Regions from separate parts of the Priestia sp. HNGD-A6 genome, predicted to be linked through region 1. Evidence: riboswitches for the same ligand, from Rfam matches in the RefSeq annotation. Region 1 holds a riboswitch; each other region holds the start of a gene.
The links. Region 1 has a riboswitch for S-adenosylmethionine ahead of SCI76_RS07640 (bifunctional homocysteine S-methyltransferase/methylenetetrahydrofolate reductase). Riboswitches for the same ligand answer to the same signal wherever they lie in the genome.
Positions count from the first base shown of each region.

Region 1 (4,856 bases):
CTACTAACTCAGGGAATGTAATACCTCCCGTAACAGAGAGAGTTTTAGTGGTAGGACCGATAGCTCCAGCTACGAACCTAGGCCATTCGGGAGTTGAATATTTATCGCGGGCTGCACAAGCAAGCTTCACAGCTTCGATATTCAATTCATACGCCAAGTGGCCTAAATCGTATTCATCAAGTACGGTAGATGTTGAGCCAAACGTATTCGTTTCAATGATGTCAGCACCCGCTGCAAAGTACTCTTCATGAATGCGCTGAATCACATGAGGCGCTGTTCGGGTCAAATATTCGTTGCAGCCTTCATATTCTTCGCCGCCAAAATCTTCAGCGGTTAAATCAGCATCTTGAATCATCGTTCCCATTGCTCCATCGATGACGAGTATTCGCTTCTTTAGTTGTTGTTCGATAAGTGAGCTCATTTATATCTTCCTTTCTGATGTAACGAGTTGCTTGTCATGAATATAGCGTGTTAGAATTTCGGTCATTTCATAGCGCATAAACGGCGTAATTAAGTAAATACCGTCAAATAGCTCATATGCTGTATCAATTAAGTTTTTTGCAATCGCAAGGCCTTCGACTTCACCGCGAATCCGGTCATTTCCCGTTGCGTCCATACGTTCTAGAATATCTTCTGATAATTTAATTCCAGGTACTTCATGGTGAATAAATCGAGCATTTCTTGCGCTTGTTAACGGCATGATCCCGATGTATACCGGTGTTGTTAAATGTTTGGTTGCTTCATATACCTCTTCAATTTGCTTAGTTGAATAGAGAGGCTGAGTAATGAAATAGTGAGCCCCGCAGTCGATTTTCTTTTCCAAGCGCTGAACGGCTCGGTCTAAGTGACGCACGTTTGGGTTAAAGGCAGCTGCAATGGAAAAATTGGTTTTTTGACCAAGCGGTTTGCCGGAATAAGATAGTCCTTCATTAAACTGAGCGATTAAACTAATCAAGTCAAATGAAGATAAATCATAGACCGAAGTGGCGCCAGGGAAATCGCCAACTTTTGACGGATCACCGGTAATTGCAAGCACTTGATTCATTCCTAGCGTATGAAGGCCCATTAAATGAGATTGAAGTCCAATTAAATTTCGGTCGCGACAGGTAATATGAATAAGCGGTCGTGCTTTTGTTTCTTGTTGCATCAGTGTTGCCATTGCCAAGTTGCTGATGCGAGGTGAGGCAAGAGAATTATCAGCTAATGTAATAGCATCTACGCCGACTTTATCAAGTGCTTTTGCGCCTTCTAAAAATTTCGTCGGACCAAGCTGTTTAGGCGGATCCAGCTCAACGATAACCGAGCGGCGCTTCTTCACAATTTCGTGCATATGAGGTTTATCCTGCTGCTCACGCTCTTGAACCGTAACGGCTGGTCTCATTTTAACGACTTTGCTTGTAATCGGAGGCAGGTCTTTTAAGGCAGACGACATGGCGCGTACGTGAGCTGGTGTTGTACCGCAGCATCCTCCAATTAAGCGAACCCCTTGTTCGCGGAATAAACGCGCGCTTTCTACAAAGTAGTCTTCATTCGTTTCATATTCCAGCTTGCCTTCCACATACGCCGGAAGGCTGGCATTAGGGTAAGCAGATAAGAAAGCACGATCAGGAAGCGGTACTTCTTCAAGAGACTGAATCATATGATAAGGACCTAAACGGCAGTTTAGCCCGACAACATCTGCTCCCAAGTCTTCTAATTCTTTTAATGCATCTGCTAAAGAACGCCCATCTTGCAGTACGCCAATATCATGCAGGGAAACGTGGGTAATAATAGGCTTATCCGTTTCTTTTCTTGCTAGTGTAAGAACGGTCTTTAATTCTTCGAAATCATAGTATGTTTCAAATAAAAGGCCATCCACGCCTTCATTTAAAAGCCAAAACATTTGTTCACGAATGCTTCGCTTAACCTCTTCTAAGCTAATAGCATTTTTTTGGAAAGAACGAATTCCGCCGAGTGTACCAACCACGTAAGCCTGATCTTTTGCAGCTTGTTTCGCTAATTTTACACCAGCAACATTGATGTCTTTGACTGAATCTTCTAATCCATAACGTGCAAGTTTTTGATAATTAGCAGCGTACGTATTTGTTTGAATAACGTTTGCACCAGCTTCTACATAAGCTCTGTGAATACGAGAAACCTCTTCTGGTTTGGTCATGTTTAGTTCTTCAAAACAGCTGTCAATACCGTGTGAGTAAAGGAGGGTACCAGTGGCACCATCCCCAATTAAAATTTTAGACTTTAAATCTTCAAGTAACCCCATGTCAAAACCTCCTTAAATTGTTCCGCTTCTATTTCACGAGTGATTCGTTTTATGCAATATGCCGATAAAATAGAAAAAGTCTTCTTAAGAAGAAGACTTTTTTCGCCTTCTTATCTTCCAAGCAATAAATTAATTGCTTGCTGGATTTAGCACCATGTCTCTAACGACTGGTTGCTGAGGTTTCAAAGGGCCAGTCCCTCCACCTCTCATGATAAGAATCAATTGTATATAATTGAAACATATTTTTTTAAATAGAAAGAATACTTATTTAATAATTTATCTGATTTTTAGAAATTATACAACAGTAAATTGTGAATTTCCAGCAAATATTGAGGAAAATTTAAAAGTTAAAGGGAAAATATCCGTATATTTTGTTTGAAAACTGCCGTTATGTTAAGGGATAAAGGGTTTTCATGAAAAAAACAAGAAGGAAATAAAAAAACGAAAAAGGAACAGCACCGGGTGAGGCGAGGATTTACATATAAAAGGCTCGTCTTTTTTTAACCGTTTCTACATATAGTGAACTATGAAGGGTAGAAGGGTGATGGGCATGAAAAGGTGGAAACTCACGCTGCAGGTTGCTGCTACGTATGTAGGCACCGTTGTAGGAGCCGGTTTTGCAACAGGCAAGGAAATTGTTCAATTTTTTACACAGTACGGCGAACTTGGAATGGTTGGAATTTTGGTCAGCGGCTTGTTTTTTATTTGGCTAGGTTCGAAAATGATGCTGCTTTCGCACGCAATTGGGGCTTCTTCTTATCAACAGCTTAATACATATTTATTTGGTGATGTACTTGGAAAAGCGGTAAACGGTGTAATGATCGTCATTTTATTTGGAGTAACTTCAGTCATGCTAGCGAGTACGGGGGCAATAGGAAAAGAACAGTTCGGGCTGTGGCCTCCTGTTGGGATGATTTGTACAATTGTTTTAACTTATATATTTATCGCAAGAGGAATTAACGGTATTTTAATGGTTAATTCTCTTGTTGTGCCGATGATGCTTTCATTTGCTTTTATCATCTTTGTGCCAAATGTCAGCTATTTCTCACTGATTCAAACGAAGCCAGACTTAACGCTCGTCACACAGTGGAAGTGGGCGGTTAGTCCCTTTTTATATATTTCCCTAAATCTAGCTTTGGCTCAGGCCGTTTTAGTTCCATTAGGAAGCTCCGTGAAAGATAAGAGCGTGATCAAAAAAGGGGCCGTAATAGGAGGATGTGTACTTACGTTTATGCTTGTTTCTACTCATCTTGCCCTTTCCAATTTGCCTTATTCATTTCAACTTGATATTCCTATGAGTGCCGTTGTTAAAAATATCTCAGTGTGGGTGAATGTTTTATTTACGGTAGTTGTGTTAGGCGAGATTTTTACTACATTGATTGGAAATGTATTTGGAATCGCTAAACAGCTTCAATCATTTCTTCCCCTGAATGACAAACAAGCTTTTGCGTTTATTATCTTGGCATGCTTTATTATCGGGCAATTTGGATATGCTCAGCTTCTTGAGTTTTTGTATCCGATATTTGGCTATATTGGACTAGCTTTTGTATGGATGCTATGTATTAAAAAAGAAAAAATAAGCTAAAAGATAGATTTTAAAGAACAGATGTGAGAAAACGAAGTTAAATGATGTGACAAGTCGATTTTACTTTGCTATAATGTAAAACAAATAAGACTCTAGCAGTCGAATATATTATCCTTCGGGGTCGGGTGTAAGTCCCAACCGGCGGTGATAAAGCATATGCTTTTAAGCCCGTGACCCGTTTTCATACGATGTATGTTAGCGGTGGATCTAGTTAAAATCTAGAGCCGACAGTAAAAGTCTGGATGGGAGAAGGATCAGGAAGCACAGTTGTTTTTTTGTGTTGTATTAATAAGGGACAGGTTTGCCTTTTTTAAAGCTACCCTTGTTTTTGTACACAAAATATAACTGTTTATTTCGTATACAATTAGCGGAATTTTGCATAGATAAAACTGATTCAGCTCAGCCGACCCCTTGGACATTTGTTCAAGGGGCTTTTTTATTTTCAGTGGTTGGGGGAAAGATAAATATGAAAAAAAAGCAGCTGCTATTTCAAAACGGCATAAGAGGTTGGAATAGCGCCAAAGCAGGTGAAGAAAATGTTCACAGGTATTATTGAAGAAATTGGAAAAATAAAACGTATTCAAAAGGCTACAGAAGCAATTGTTCTTACGATTGATGCGAAGACCGTGTTAGGAGATGTGAACTTAGGGGACAGTATTTCAGTTAACGGAGTTTGTTTAACCGTAACGGCATACTCTCAAAATGAATTTACGGTCGACGTCATGCCGGAGACGATTAAAGCAAGTACCCTGCAGCTTCTAACCGTTGGATCACGTGTTAACTTAGAACGGGCGATGGCTGCAAATGGCCGGTTTGGAGGGCATTTCGTCAGCGGACACGTTGATGGAATTGGAACCATTGTAAGCAAAGCACGTAAAGGAAATGCCTTTTATTATGAAATTCAAGTCGACCCTGAACTTCGTGAATTTATGATGTTAAAAGGATCTGTTTCTGTAGACGGAACAAGTCTTACTATTTTTGATGTCAGCAACCAATCATTTACTATTTCTC
Region 1 is NZ_CP138621.1:1,495,767-1,500,622, reverse strand. It holds gene metH (methionine synthase) at 1-421, opposite strand, end outside; gene SCI76_RS07640 (bifunctional homocysteine S-methyltransferase/methylenetetrahydrofolate reductase) at 422-2,260, opposite strand; SAM riboswitch class I at 2,368-2,478, opposite strand; gene SCI76_RS07635 (amino acid/polyamine transporter II) at 2,811-3,845, shown strand; FMN riboswitch at 3,953-4,103, shown strand; gene ribE (riboflavin synthase) at 4,382-4,856, shown strand, end outside.

Region 2 (4,856 bases), 1.6 Mb from region 1:
GACGAAAAAGTCGGAATAATAGCCATTCCATCATAAAAAAACCTCCAGTGATTAGTCATAGCCACAGTATGACCATTTTTCACTGAAGGTATAAGATATCTTTATCTTTTTACTTCGTAATATTCAATCCATTCTTTGTCTGGACCGTAGAAAAATAAGTATCTTGCTCCATTTGGCAAAGTTACAATGTTTTCTTCCACAAATGAAACGCCTGCTGATTTTAAACGCTCAAACTCCTCTTCAATTCCATCTACTGCCAGCGCAAAATGATGAACTTTACCTTCACTAGGTAAGCTTGAGTTATACCCTTGAATTAACTCTACGATTACATTGCCTTCTAAACCTAGAAAAGCTAGCTTCAAAGACGGATCGGTATGTGGTAGTGTTTCGATGAGCTCCAACCCCACTTTTTGTGTATAGAACTCAATAGATTCTTCTATATCCTTTACTTGAACGCCTACATGTTCAAATTTTAAAATTGCCATATGCATCACCCGTATCTATAGTATGTAAAAACTATGAAATATATTAAAGAGAAAGGATAGATAAGTCAAGATAGGGCTGCTTATCAGGAAAGGGCTCTTAAATCATATTTTTGCTGGAGTGAATAGGGTAGAGGCTTCCATCAAGAGCAAACGAAATTTTACCTGTTTCTTCAGATACAACTAAAATTAATGCATCCGATTTTTCCGACATTCCAATTGCTGCACGGTGACGTGTTCCCAACTTTTTGTTCGTTGAAATAATAGACGAGAGAGGTAAAACATTAGCAGCTGAAATAAGCTGATTATTTCTAATTAGGACGGCTCCGTCATGTAAGGGTGTCCCTGGATAGAACAGTGTCTCAACTAGCGTAGCGCTGACAGGAGCTTGAATAGGCATTCCTTTTTGAATAAGAGGATCAACATTTTGTTCCCGTTCAATGACAATTAAAGCGCCGTGACGTTTCTCAGAGAGGTTATGAATAGCTAGGGACAGAGCAGCGTATTCAAATGTATAAGGCGATAAGTAATGACGCAAGTAATAAGAGGCGGCCGTAGCTTGAACATCTTGAAATAACCTTCTCATCTCCTCAAAATCACATAAAATACAATGATCACTCGTGTCTAAATGTTTAATTAAATTAGAGGCTTCAGTTGAAATCTGCTGTAAATATGTTCGCACATTATTTTTAATTGTATCGTCTAATTGAAAGGGTTGTCTCTCCATCTTATATAGCTCCTATCTGTCAGTCAGTGTTATCTGTAATGTGTGCTAATGTGAGTGAATTATCCGTAAAGCTCATAAATCCGTTATTAATTTTATAGAGAGATTTTGCATTTTATTTAGCAAGAGAACATAAAAAGTCGGGGAAAAAAGAAAGCGTTTTATAAACTGATATGTTCACATTTGGGTTAAATTTACATATGTTGTTTTAAATAAAAGTATAGATATTTCTGTGAATTTAAAGTATAGTTTTCTTATCGGATATATAATTTTTAATGTTGACAAATATTCTAAATATGCTAAAATTTTTAAAAAATGCTTATCAAGAGTGGTGGAGGGATCTGGCCCGCTGAACCCCGGCAACCTGCTTAGCAAGGTGCTAATTCCAGCAAAGTGTGTATCATTTTGAAAGATAAGGTGAAAATTATTGCCTACCCAGTCTTTCAATACGGAAGACTTTTTATTTTGATATAGCGCAAGAGATATTTTGAGGAGGGACAACGATGACTGTAAACCCCGACTTAAAACAAACCTTTGAACACGCCGAAGCAAAGTAAGAATTAAATAGTTTCGCTGACTAGACACACTAGAGGCGGTTTTATCCAATTCTAGTGGGTAAAACCGTCTTTTTTTATTGGATAACGCGGATAACTAAGAATTGGAGTGGAGAAAATGGCAGACTTATATACGTACGAAAACTGGAGCGATACATTTCCAGAGTTCGACAGTAAAGATGAAACAAAAGGAGCCCTTTCAGCATTGCAGTGGGCGTATGATACCTACGGAGATTCAATTATTTATGCGTCAAGCTTTGGGATCGAAGGAATCGTGTTAATTGATTTAATTTCAAAAGTGAAAAAAGATGCTGAAATTGTCTTTTTAGATACAGGGGTTCATTTTAAAGAAACATATGAAGTGATTGATGCAATTAAAGAACGCTTCCCTGATTTACGTATTCATATGAAAAAGCCGGATTTAACTCTTGCAGAACAAGCTGAAAAACATGGAGATGAGCTTTGGAAGAGTCAGCCTAACCTATGCTGTCAAATTCGAAAAATCATTCCGCTAAGAGAATCCCTTGCTCCTTATGATGCGTGGATTTCTGGTTTGAGACGTGAGCAGTCTGAGTCTCGTGCCAACACGAATTATTTTAATAAAGATGAGAAATTCAAGAAGGTGAAAGTTTGTCCGTTAATTCATTGGTCATGGAAAGAAATTTGGCGTTATGTGTATAAGCATGATTTGCCATACAACAAACTTCATGATCAAGGCTACCCAAGTATCGGCTGTGAGCCCTGTACCGCACCTGCCTATAATGTAGACGATTTACGTTCAGGAAGATGGGCAGGTACACAAAAAGTGGAGTGCGGATTACACGAATCTTAAATACGAAAGAGCTGAATAAATGATGCTTTTATATGTTGCCTTTATCATTGCGCTTTTTTTTGCAATGAATATTGGGGCAAGCGGTGCAGCAGCTGCTATGGGCGTTTCATACGGCTCCGGTGCAATTAAAAAGCGAAGAGTGGCCCTGTTCATCTGTGCTGTAGGAATTGTGCTCGGAGCTGTTACCGGAGGCGGTGAGGTGGTAAAAACCATCAGTTCAGGTATCATACCTGAAAAACTGCTGTCAGTAGAATTAGTTATTATCATTCTGGCTGCTGCAACGCTGTCACTCTTTTTCGCGAATTTGATTGGTATCCCTTTATCAACAAGTGAAGTAACAGTTGGCTCAGTTGTTGGAGTAGGGGTAGCTTATCAATCTCTGTATGTAGAAAAACTTTTAATTGTCATGTCTTTTTGGATTATTGTTCCGCTAGTTTCATTTGTTATTGCTTTTTTGATTGGGAAAGTGATAAAGCGCAGAGCGCATAAAAAAGAAGCAGAGGGAAAGTGGAAAAGAGTTTTAACGATTTTAGTTATTGCAACGGGATTCTTTGAAGCCTTCTCAGCTGGAATGAACAATGTGGCAAATGCTGTCGGTCCTCTAGTAGGAGCTGGATTAATGGATGCTACAACGGGTGTCATAGCAGGAGGATTGGCGGTGGCGCTCGGAGCTCTTTTACTAGGAGGCCGAGTTATTGAAACAAACGGAAAAAAAATTACTCGCTATTCTGTAGGAGAAGGCTGTATTATCTCGGGTACTGGTGCTTCTCTTGTTACAGTCGCTTCACTGTTTGGTTTGCCAGTACCGCTTACACAGGTCACTACGTCTTCTATTATTGGAATAGGCGCAGCGAAAACGGGATTTACGAAAGAACAGCGAGAAGTGGTCATTCAAATGTTAAAGGTTTGGGTGGTATCCCCTGTATTTTCACTCGTAATCTCATATGTTCTTGTGAAATTAGTACTTGAAAGCGACTTATATTCATTTGTGGTGCTAGCTAGTGGATGTATTGCTACAGGAGGTATTCTAAGCTTAGCTAGAACGACTAGAAGAAAAAGAGCAAGCCTGCAGTCGGAAAAAGAAAAAATGACTGCGTGATTCAAGTGCTTTTTATTATATTGTGTTAATTACTTAAGGAGGATTTTACAAAATGACAACAATTCAAGCACACGGTGGAGAATTAATTAATTTATATCAACCAACATATGACTACACGTCACTAACAAAAGAAATTGAAGTAGACAACATGGCTCTAAGCGATTTAGAACTAATTGGAATTGGTGCTTATAGCCCAATTACGGGGTTTTTAGGAGAAAAAGATTATCAATCAGTTGTTGAAAATATGCGTCTAGCAGATGGAACTGTATGGAGTATTCCTATTACTCTTCCCGTAACAGAAGAGCAGGCTAAAGAATTAAACATTGGCGACAAAGTAAAACTAGTTCAAAGCGGTGTGACATATGGTGTTTTAGAAGTTTCTGAAGTATATACGCCAAATAAAGAAAAAGAAGCGGAAAATGTGTACCGCACAGCAGAACTTGCCCACCCTGGTGTGAAGAAAATGATGGAACGCCCAAATGTATATGTAGCAGGTCCAATCGTACTTGTAGAACGTACACCTAAAACGCGTTTTGAAAAGTATTACCTAGATCCAACTGAAACAAGAGCAGCATTTGAAGAGCGCGGTTGGAAAACGGTTGTTGGATTCCAAACTCGTAACCCTGTTCACCGTGCGCATGAGTATATTCAAAAAACAGCATTAGAAATTGTAGACGGCCTGTTTTTAAATCCACTTGTAGGAGAAACAAAGTCAGATGATATCCCAGCAGATATCCGTATGGAAAGTTATGAAGTACTTTTAGAGAACTATTATCCTAGCGATCGTGTAGCTTTGGCAGTTTTCCCTGCTGCAATGCGCTATGCTGGACCTAGAGAAGCTATTTTCCATGCAATGGTTCGAAAAAACTTTGGATGCACGCATTTCATTGTAGGCCGTGACCACGCTGGTGTTGGTGACTACTACGGAACATATGATGCACAAAAAATCTTCAGTAACTTTACGGCAGATGAATTAGGAATTACACCTTTATTTTTTGAACACAGCTTCTACTGCAAGAAGTGTGAAGCGATGGCATCAACGAAAACATGCCCTCACAGCAAGGAAGATCATATGATTCTATCTGGTACCAAGGTACGTGAAATGCTTCGTAACGGAGAAGTGCCACCAAGCACATTCAGCCGTAAAGAAGTAATTGAAGTGTTA
Region 2 is NZ_CP138621.1:3,119,697-3,124,552, forward strand. It holds gene SCI76_RS15860 (potassium channel family protein) at 1-34, opposite strand, end outside; gene SCI76_RS15865 (VOC family protein) at 102-485, opposite strand; gene cdaS (sporulation-specific diadenylate cyclase CdaS) at 583-1,209, opposite strand; SAM riboswitch class I at 1,523-1,625, shown strand; gene SCI76_RS15875 (phosphoadenylyl-sulfate reductase) at 1,879-2,592, shown strand; gene SCI76_RS15880 (inorganic phosphate transporter) at 2,612-3,691, shown strand; gene sat (sulfate adenylyltransferase) at 3,744-4,856, shown strand, end outside.
Region 2: it holds a riboswitch for S-adenosylmethionine, as region 1 does, so the genes downstream of both, SCI76_RS15875 (phosphoadenylyl-sulfate reductase) here and SCI76_RS07640 (bifunctional homocysteine S-methyltransferase/methylenetetrahydrofolate reductase) in region 1, are expected to answer to the same signal.

Region 3 (4,856 bases), 2.2 Mb from region 1:
CTTCTTCAGGTGTAAACCCTTTGTTTTCTAATGTAATTAATTGGTTTAAATCTTTTTCATCCACTTGTCTTATAATCATTGAAACGATTCCTTTCATTATGTATTTCTCTTTTTTCTCTAAAAGCTTCTATTATATATAACTATCTCTTTCTACTATATATAAAAATGCCCAAACAAAAAAGGATTGACCTCTGCATCATACAGAATTCAACCCTACTTCGCTTTTTAATGAACGTCTTGATTATTTGATAAATGCCCCAAACGGCTTGCCCACTGGAAGCACAACTCGACCGTAGTGAGTATTTAATACAGCCGCTGCAGATCCATAGAATGAAAACAGAGCAATTAATAGCTCTGACACTGCTGCTAGTAAGTGCGTGTATTCATATGCCACACCAAATGTACTTAGCGATAATCCAATAAATAAGAAATCAATTAATACAAAAATAATAAATAATACTTTATGAGTGCCCATTGCTCCAATCGTCATAAAAACGCTGAAAATTAAGTAGCCGACAAAAGCAAATGCGAGCTGCTTCGGATCCGCTTCTTTTGCGAGCGCTTCTCCAAATGCGCCAAGCTGAATAAGCCATGTCATCGCTACACCTAGCCAAAATAAACCGAAGGCACCAAAAGCCGTTGCGCCGAAGGTATTATTATGTTTGAAATCTTGCATAGACGCAATTAGCTGCCCTATTCCGCCTAAAAAAATTGCCCATGGCAATACCAATGAAACACCATCGGTTACCCCAAGCTTTTGAAACGATGCAACAAGTGTCACCATGGCAAGTCCGAATAGGCCTAGCGCTGATGGATCCGCTGTTACAATTTTAACGTGCTGCGTGCTGTTGTTACTCATGTTGTACCTCCCTGATTTTAAAAACACCTTTAAAAAGATACAAAAATCTACGGGAAGTGTCAATGGATATTTTTGGCCTTTAAAAAACCCATAAGACCAAGCAGTGTAGCGTTTACACTGCTTGGTCTTGACTTTCTTGTTATTAAGCGTTTTGTAATAAATTTTTTCTTGTTTGTTTTGCAGACTCAACCATCACTTTTAAAGCTTCCACCGTCTCGCTGATTCCTCTTGTTTTAAGACCGCAGTCGGGATTAATCCAAAACAATGCAGGATCAAGCACTTTTAGAGCGCGGTCAATGTTTCGTGTCAGCTCTTCAAGCTTCGGTACGCGCGGACTGTGGATATCATATACGCCAAGTCCAATTCCCTGGTTATACGTATGTTTTTCAAACGCATAAATTAATTCACCGTGGCTTTTGGACGTTTCAATGGAAATGACGTCGGCATCAAGCGCTTTGATCGCATCAATAATCTCTTCGAACTCTGAATAGCACATATGCGTGTGAATTTGCGTCTCGTTTTGCACCGATACCGTGGCTAATTTGAACGCATACACCGCGGCGTTCAAGTAGCTTTCCCAGTTTTCTCGTTTTAACGGCAGTCCTTCACGCAGCGCCGGTTCATCTACTTGAATCATTGAGATGCCCTGACTTTCAAGTGCTTCCACTTCTTTTCTAAGAGCAAGCGCAATTTGATTTGCCACGTCGTAGCGCGGGATATCATCACGCACAAATGACCAGTTTAAAATTGTAATTGGCCCCGTCAGCATTCCTTTAACAGGCTTATTGGTTAGAGACTGTGCGTAGACCGTTTCTTTGATCGTCATCGCCTGCTCGTACGAGACATCTCCGTAAATAAGCGGCGGCTTCACGCAGCGAGAACCGTATGATTGCACCCAGCCAAACTTTGTAAATTGAAAACCTCCTAATTTTTCACCGAAGTATTCAACCATGTCCGTGCGCTCAAACTCTCCGTGCACAAGGACATCTAAGCCGATGTTTTCTTGAATTTCAATCCATTTTTTGATTTCAGCGTTAATGTACGCTTCATACGCTTTGTCGCTTAACTCTCCTTTACGCCACTTCAGACGCTCTTTTCGCACTTCTTTTGTTTGCGGAAAGCTTCCAATTGTTGTCGTTGGAAGAAGCGGCAGTTGAAATGCTTCTTGCTGAACGCGTTGACGTACGTCAAACGGCGCTTGGCGCTCTGCTTTATAGCTGTCCAGCTGCTTCAGCTCTTTTTGCACGTCTTGATGATTTCGAAAAGATGATCCATTTAATGCTTGAATCGCTTTTTTGCTTACACTTATTTCTTTTTCTATTGCTTCTTTTCCTTGCTGCACCGCTTTTGTTAAAAGCGTGATTTCCTTTAGCTTTTCATCTGCAAAAGACAGCGCGTTTTTTAGAATTGGCTCAATGGTTTTTTCGCTTTTCACCGTGACAGGAACATGTAATAAACTTGATGAAGGCTGCAGAATCAAACGGTCTTTTGATACAGCTTCTTCAATTTCACTGATTGTTAAAAGCTGTTCGTCCAAGTTTTCACGCCAAATGTTTCGTCCGTCAATCACTCCTGCTGCCAGCACTTTATCAGTCGGAAACCCATATTTATTAAGCGCCGTGAGATTTTCTCCTCGGTCATGTACAAAATCCAATCCAATTCCGTGAACAGGAAGAGACACAACTTCTTTGTAGTAATCAACGCTGTCAAAATACGTTTGCAAAATGACTTTTACATTCGGTGCCGCTTTTTTCAAAGCTTCATAGACTTCTTTATACAGTGCCAGGTCTTCTTTTGATAGCGTTGTAGCTAAAACCGGCTCATCTATTTGTACCCACTCTACTCCTTCTGCCTGAAGCTCAGCTAAAATAGTCGCATAAAGAGGAACAAATTGTTCAACTACTTTTTTAAACTCACTTTTTTTATATCCTTTTGACAGCTTCACAAATGTTACTGGACCTAAAATAACGGGTTTGCCTTTGATATTCAGCTTTTGTTTTGCTTCTTTGTAAAATTGAAGCGGGCGATTTTCTACAAGTGCCGGCGTACATTCCTCAAGCTCGGGTACGATGTAGTGATAATTTGTGTTAAACCATTTTGTCATCGTAGAAGCTACCGCACCTTTTGTTCCTCGCGCGATGTCAAAATACGTTTCAAGCGATACCGGGCCTCCGCTATATTCAAAGCGCTTTGGCACCAAACCAAACATAGCCGCTGTATCTAACACGTGATCGTATAAGCTAAAATCGCCGACTGGAATTAATTCAATTCCTGCGTCACGCTGTTTTTTCAGATGTCCTAGACGAAGAGCTTCAATTTCCTGAAGAAAGATATCTTTCTCTAGCTTTCCTGCCCAAAACTGCTCAAGCGCTTTTTTCCATTCTCGTTTTTCACCAATTCTTGGATAACCTACATTTGAACTTTTTACACTGCTCATTTTTTCCACTCCCTGTATATTTTTTTATCGCTAAACTAAAAAATCTCCCTTTTCGAAATGAAAAGAGAGATGATACGCATACTTAACTAAAGTTGAGATAGCCTGTTTTTCTCAACACGTATTCCTCACTCCTCTCTATATCCCGTAGAGCTTAAGTGCATACAACAGGCAGGTCTCCTGACTTAGGTTCATCGCTTCCTATCCCTTCCCATTTCAACATGAAACAGTGGTTAATAAGTTGCTCCCCATTACAGTGGCGGGACCGCGCCGGCTTTTCACCGGTCTTCCCTTTTAAGCTGCGTACATTCGTTACACAGCACCTGATGCATTTCTATGAAATTGTTCATTCAAAACACCTTTACATAAAATAAAAAGCCTCTCTATTATGAATAGAGAGGCATAGTATCTATGAAATCCTCTCTTATTTTTCAAAGCTGTACGCTTTGCAGGATGTAGCACCTTTTTAACAAGATTGTTAAATGGTTGCCGGGCTTCACAGGGCCAGTCCCTCCGCCTCTCTCAATAAGAGTTTTAATTGTTTATAATATTTTGAATGTAGAGTCATCTTAACACCTTACATTTATGTTGTCAAAAGAAATTTCAAAAAAATTAGTTTTCAGGAGGCGTTGACGCTAATTTTTGCCTTAATAATTTGTAATCATCTTTTCGATGTGTTTCGATCAAGTCTTTTGCTCCTTGATGATACCCTGAAGAATAAATGTACTCTACCGCCGTTTCGATAAGCATTCTCTTTTCTTCCGCACATTCTCGGTCCATTAGGGGGAACAGTCTACCTAAAAGGTCATTTAAATCTTCCTTAATAAAACGATTGAGTCCTTCTTGCATCTTTTCGTTTGCCATGATAGCTCCTCCATTTGCTGTGTATGTTTTAAGCCTCTATAAACACGCATTTCACTGTGAATGTTAAGATAAAGTTAAGTCATTAAACAGTATATCAAGTGAATGTTTTTCTTCAATTACATATGTAATACAAATATATGACAAATATAGAGAATATATCATCATTCACTATCTATTATAACGCTTGGCTTAGCCTTCTGCTACAAGGTTTCGTACGGTTTTCCAAAAGAGGTTGAGACATAACGAAGTGAATCCAATCTAAAGGCAAATGGGATTCATGAGCTGAATCGCTTGTGACACCGCAGTTGATTTCCGTACAAGACTTCGCTTTCCGCGGGCGGTCGCTGAGCCTCCTCGTCGCATAAGCTCCTGTGGGGTCTCACCTGTTCCGCTTTTCCCGCAGGAGTCTTCGTCTTGTGCTCCAATCACCTGCTAGAAAGACCTATACACATGAAATCTACGTTTACCCTAATAAAAAAATGAACCACTAATCAAGCATCTTGATCAATGGTTCATTTTTCATTTCGCCTAAAACCCTTTTTTCCCAGCCTCTTTTTTTTGAACCTTGCTTTCTACTTTCTTGTTTTTACAAACAACTTCTTCGAGGTCGTCCAAAATCCTTCCAAAGAAGAGGTCCTAAAATGTCGTACCGGCTAACAAAAAACTCCGTAAAATTATAATTATTTAAAATTAAAGGCG
Region 3 is NZ_CP138621.1:4,425,459-4,430,314, reverse strand. It holds gene SCI76_RS22735 (GNAT family N-acetyltransferase) at 1-97, opposite strand, end outside; gene SCI76_RS22730 (acetate uptake transporter) at 242-859, opposite strand; gene metE (5-methyltetrahydropteroyltriglutamate--homocysteine S-methyltransferase) at 1,002-3,296, opposite strand; cobalamin riboswitch at 3,446-3,635, opposite strand; SAM riboswitch class I at 3,715-3,825, opposite strand; gene SCI76_RS22720 (hypothetical protein) at 3,906-4,157, opposite strand; gene SCI76_RS22715 (hypothetical protein) at 4,416-4,586, opposite strand; gene SCI76_RS22710 (metallophosphoesterase) at 4,744-4,856, opposite strand, start outside.
Region 3: it holds a riboswitch for S-adenosylmethionine, as region 1 does, so the genes downstream of both, metE (5-methyltetrahydropteroyltriglutamate--homocysteine S-methyltransferase) here and SCI76_RS07640 (bifunctional homocysteine S-methyltransferase/methylenetetrahydrofolate reductase) in region 1, are expected to answer to the same signal.

Region 4 (4,856 bases), 1.7 Mb from region 1:
TAACTAAAAAACCGATCGTCTATAAGACGATCGGTTTTTTATTAGACTCTAGGTCCGCCTAATGTTGAAATGTCCGATGCTACATCATTAAAACGCTTGAAGTTCGCTTTGAATTTAGCGGCAAGTTCAGTTGCTTTTTGGTTATAAGCTGTTGCATCGTTCCATGCTTTAGAAGGCTGAAGCACTTCATCAGGAACTCCCGGAACATGAGTTGGAATCGATAAACCAAAAATAGCATCTGTTACTGTTTCGGTATTAGCTAGTTCTCCTTCAAGAGCTGCTTGAACCATAGCTCGAGTGTAACTTAACTTCATTCGTTCACCCACGCCGTATTCACCGCCGGTCCATCCAGTGTTTACAAGGTAGACATTTACGTTATGTTCATCGATTTTCTTTCCTAGCATTTCTGCATAAGTTGTTGGAGCAAGAGGTAAGAAAGGCTCACCAAAGCATGTAGAGAAAGTAGCCTGTGGCGATGTTACGCCGCGCTCTGTTCCAGCTAACTTACTAGTGTATCCGCTCAGAAAATGGTACATCGCTTGTTCTTTTGTAAGCTTGCTGATTGGAGGTAAGACGCCGAAGGCATCAGCAGTTAAAAAGACAATAGCTGTAGGGTGCCCAGCAACGCTTGGCAATACCGTATTATCAATAGAGTCAATTGAATAAGCGGCACGAGTATTCTCTGTTAAACTATTATCATTGTAATCTGCTACTTTCGTATTTTGATTCAACACTACATTTTCCAGTACTGCGCCGAAGCGAATTGCATTAAAAATTTGCGGTTCTTTTTCTTCGGAAAGCTGAATGCACTTCGCGTAGCAGCCTCCTTCAATATTAAATACACCAGAGCTTGACCAACCGTGCTCGTCATCTCCGATTAAACGACGGTTTGCATCAGCAGAAAGCGTTGTTTTACCCGTTCCAGATAAACCAAAGAATAATGCAACGTCACCTTCTTCTCCTACGTTAGCAGAACAGTGCATGGATAGAATATTGTTTTGAGGAAGCAAGAAGTTCATCACTGAAAAAATAGATTTTTTCATTTCACCAGCGTATTCAGTTCCTCCAATTAGCACAATGCGTCGCTCTAATGAAAGAATAATGAAGGTTTCAGAATTCGTCCCGTCTGTTTCAGGATCAGCTTTGAACGTTGGAGCTGCTACAATTGTAAACGGCTTCACATCATCATTTGTTTTTTGTTCAGCTGAAGGGCGAATGAATAACTGCTGAGCGAATAGGTTGTGCCATGCAAATTCATTAACTACTTGAATTGGTAACTGATACTTTTTATCAGCTCCAGCATATCCATTAAAAACAAAAAGTTCATCCTGTTTCTTTAAGTGGGTTAAGACTTTTTTGTATAGCGCATCGAATCGCTGAGCAGAAATTGGCTGATTGACGGGTCCCCATTCAACCGTTTTTGAAGATACAGCATCGCTTACAATAAATTTATCCAAAGGAGAGCGACCTGTATATTTTCCGGTTTCGACTGACACAGCACCTGTAGAAGTCAGCGTTCCTTCGCGTCGAGCTAGAATTTTTTCAACAAGTTGTGGAACAGATAATTGGTGTTTTGTTGTTTTTAATTGAAGCAAACCATTTAATTCGATAGACATATCAACAGTACTCATGTGCACTACCTTCCTTTTTAGCTATTATTTATTCATTAATGTTTGAAATTTATAATTAGTATAACACATTTATTTAATTATTCTATACTATTTAACTAAAAATGTTTGTGTATTATAAAAAAATATACGTTATACCTATTTTAGACACATGTATATGTGCTAGAAGCAAAAAAAGTGAAGTTATTTCAAGTGAAAGCCTTTTTTTTTTCTGTCTTGTTAACCAAACTTCGTGATCATTCTTAATAAGGTATACTATTTTTAAATTTGAGTATGTTACATTAAAACAGATTCAAACATAAAGAGATGATTTCCATTTGAATGTTGTTGACAGTGAAGCGCTTTTTCATGTATTATATGTCCTTGAACGGATACTCTCTTATCCCGAGCTGGTGGAGGGACAGGCCCTGTGAAACCCAGCAACCATCGTCATTTTTTTGTGTAGACGATAAGGTGCTAACCTGATGCAAGGGCACAACCTTGATCGATAAGAGTGAAAGGCTTATGTAGAATTTGATACCTTTCCTCGATACAAGGAAAGGTTTTTTTATATTTTTTAACGTGTAATGAAAATAAGGGAATGAGTACCGTATCACAATGTATCGTATTTATAAGGAGGAAAACTGATGTCAACACAACGTCGTCTGTTCACGTCAGAATCTGTTACAGAGGGACATCCCGATAAAATTTGTGACCAAATTTCTGACTCAATTCTTGATGCTATCCTAGCAAAGGATCCAAATGCTCGTGTTGCTTGTGAAACAAGCGTAACAACTGGTTTAGTTTTAGTAAGCGGTGAAATTACAACTTCTACTTACGTGGATATTCCTAAAACAGTTCGTGAAACAATTAAAGGAATTGGCTATACTCGTGCAAAATACGGATTTGATGCTGAAACTTGTGCAGTATTAACATCTATCGACGAGCAGTCAGCTGATATCGCTGCTGGTGTAGACCAAGCGTTAGAAGCACGTGAAGGTCAAATGTCCGATGAAGAAATCGAAGCAATCGGAGCTGGAGACCAAGGGTTAATGTTTGGTTATGCATGTAACGAAACAAAAGAATTAATGCCTCTTCCAATTTCATTAGCTCATAAACTTGCTCGCCGTCTAACAGAAGTACGTAAAGAAGAAATTCTTCCTTACCTTCGCCCGGATGGTAAAACACAAGTAACAGTTGAATATGATGAAAACAACAAACCTGTTCGCATCGATACAATTGTTATTTCAACTCAGCATCACCCAGAAGTAACGTTAGAGCAAATTCAACGTAACTTAAAAGAATATGTAATTAATCCAGTTGTTCCAAATGAGTTAATTGATGAAAATACAAAGTATTTCATTAACCCAACAGGACGTTTCGTAATCGGCGGCCCTCAAGGAGATGCTGGTTTAACTGGTCGTAAAATTATCGTTGATACTTACGGCGGATATGCTCGTCACGGCGGCGGTGCATTCTCTGGTAAGGACGCAACAAAAGTAGACCGTTCAGCAGCTTATGCAGCTCGTTATGTTGCGAAAAACATTGTAGCAGCTGATCTTGCTGATAAATGTGAAGTACAACTAGCATATGCAATTGGTGTTGCACAGCCAGTATCTATTTCAATTGATACATTCGGTACAGGAAAAGTTTCTGAAGAAGTACTAGTAGATGTAGTACGCAAAAACTTTGACCTACGTCCAGCAGGCATCATTAAAATGCTTGATTTACGTCGCCCAATTTATAAGCAAACAGCAGCTTACGGTCACTTTGGTCGTACAGATGTGGAGCTTCCTTGGGAGTTCACAGACAAAGCTGAAGCATTAAAAACTCAAGCTTTAGCTAAATAATAAAAAAAATCTCCGTGAAAACGGAGATTTTTTTTATGCCCATTGAATACCTTCAGCAGATTTTTCTACGACATCTTCATATTCTGAAAGCAAATGCTGAAAAATGGCGTCCCATGATTGAGTAAGAGCATAGTGTCTAGCTGCATGGCCAAAGTGAAGCCGCTGGTGCAAATCATCAAGTAAACCTGTAATAGCCGAACTGAATTCTTCTAAGGAGTGAGGTTTGCAAAGGTAGCCGTTTCGCCCGTGCTGAACCATCTGTTTAACTCCTCCTGCATTTGCTGCCACCACGGGAGTTCCAGAAGCAAGAGACTCCAGTACGACATTTCCGAACGTTTCTGTTTCTGAAGGGAAAACAAACAAATCAGATGAAGAATAGATATGAGCAAGTTGCTTACCTTCAAGAAAGCCTGTAAATGTCATATGCTCAGATGCTTGCTGTTGCATTTGTTCTTTTAAAGGACCATCTCCCACAATAAGCCAGTGAACTTGGTGGCGGATATGATCAGGTAAAGATCGGGCAATTTTTAGTAAAAAATCAGCGTTCTTTTCTTTAGCTAACCTTCCTACATACGTTAAGATGTAGGGTTTTTTTATATTATATTTAATACGAATATCAAAGCGGTCATAGTGGGGATGGAACAATTTGTGATTTACCCCTCGCGACCAAATAGCTACGTTGTGAAACCCTTGTTTTTCTAGCTGCTGTTTGGTCACTTCGGAGGGAGCGAATAATTTTTGTACAGGTTTATAAAACCATTTCATATATTTTTGCAGTGGTACACGCATTTTTTCAAGTTCATAGTGAGATAAATAATCATCAAAATTGGTATGATAAGAGCCGACAAGAGGAATACCTAATCTTTTTCCGTAATAGGAGCCGCAAAGCCCCATTGTAAAAGGAGTGGCCAAATGAATAAGAGAAGGGTTGAATTCCTGCAGCTGCTTTTTAATTTTTAGAACGTTTGGCAATGAAAAGCGGCTGTTTGGATAAAGGAAAAACGGCATGCTAGGCGAGCGGTGAACATACGGTGAAAACGACCGATTATGAGCAAATTCAGGAGCAAATACCTGGATGGGAATTTGCTTTGATTTGACATACTGAGTAAATTGATAAAGTGTTTTAGCAGCTCCGTTAACTTCCGGAGCAAATGTATCTGTAAATAAAGCAATTCTCATGAGTACTCCTCCTATCAATTAGACTAAAAATATGTTCAGTGAAACAGCACCTGAAAAGATGCCGAGTATCAGGCCTACCATGACATCCGTCGGATAGTGCAGACCGAGATAAATTCTTGAAATGCCTACCGTTACTGCAAGCGGCAAAAGAACGGCAGCGAAGGCTGGGTAAGTAATCATCAGAGGGGTAACTAACGAAAAAATAGCCGTTGTATGCCCC
Region 4 is NZ_CP138621.1:3,173,892-3,178,747, forward strand. It holds gene SCI76_RS16220 (DUF2584 domain-containing protein) at 1-7, shown strand, start outside; gene pckA (phosphoenolpyruvate carboxykinase (ATP)) at 42-1,631, opposite strand; SAM riboswitch class I at 2,005-2,122, shown strand; gene metK (methionine adenosyltransferase) at 2,255-3,457, shown strand; gene SCI76_RS16235 (glycosyltransferase family 1 protein) at 3,491-4,636, opposite strand; gene SCI76_RS16240 (phosphatase PAP2 family protein) at 4,655-4,856, opposite strand, start outside.
Region 4: it holds a riboswitch for S-adenosylmethionine, as region 1 does, so the genes downstream of both, metK (methionine adenosyltransferase) here and SCI76_RS07640 (bifunctional homocysteine S-methyltransferase/methylenetetrahydrofolate reductase) in region 1, are expected to answer to the same signal.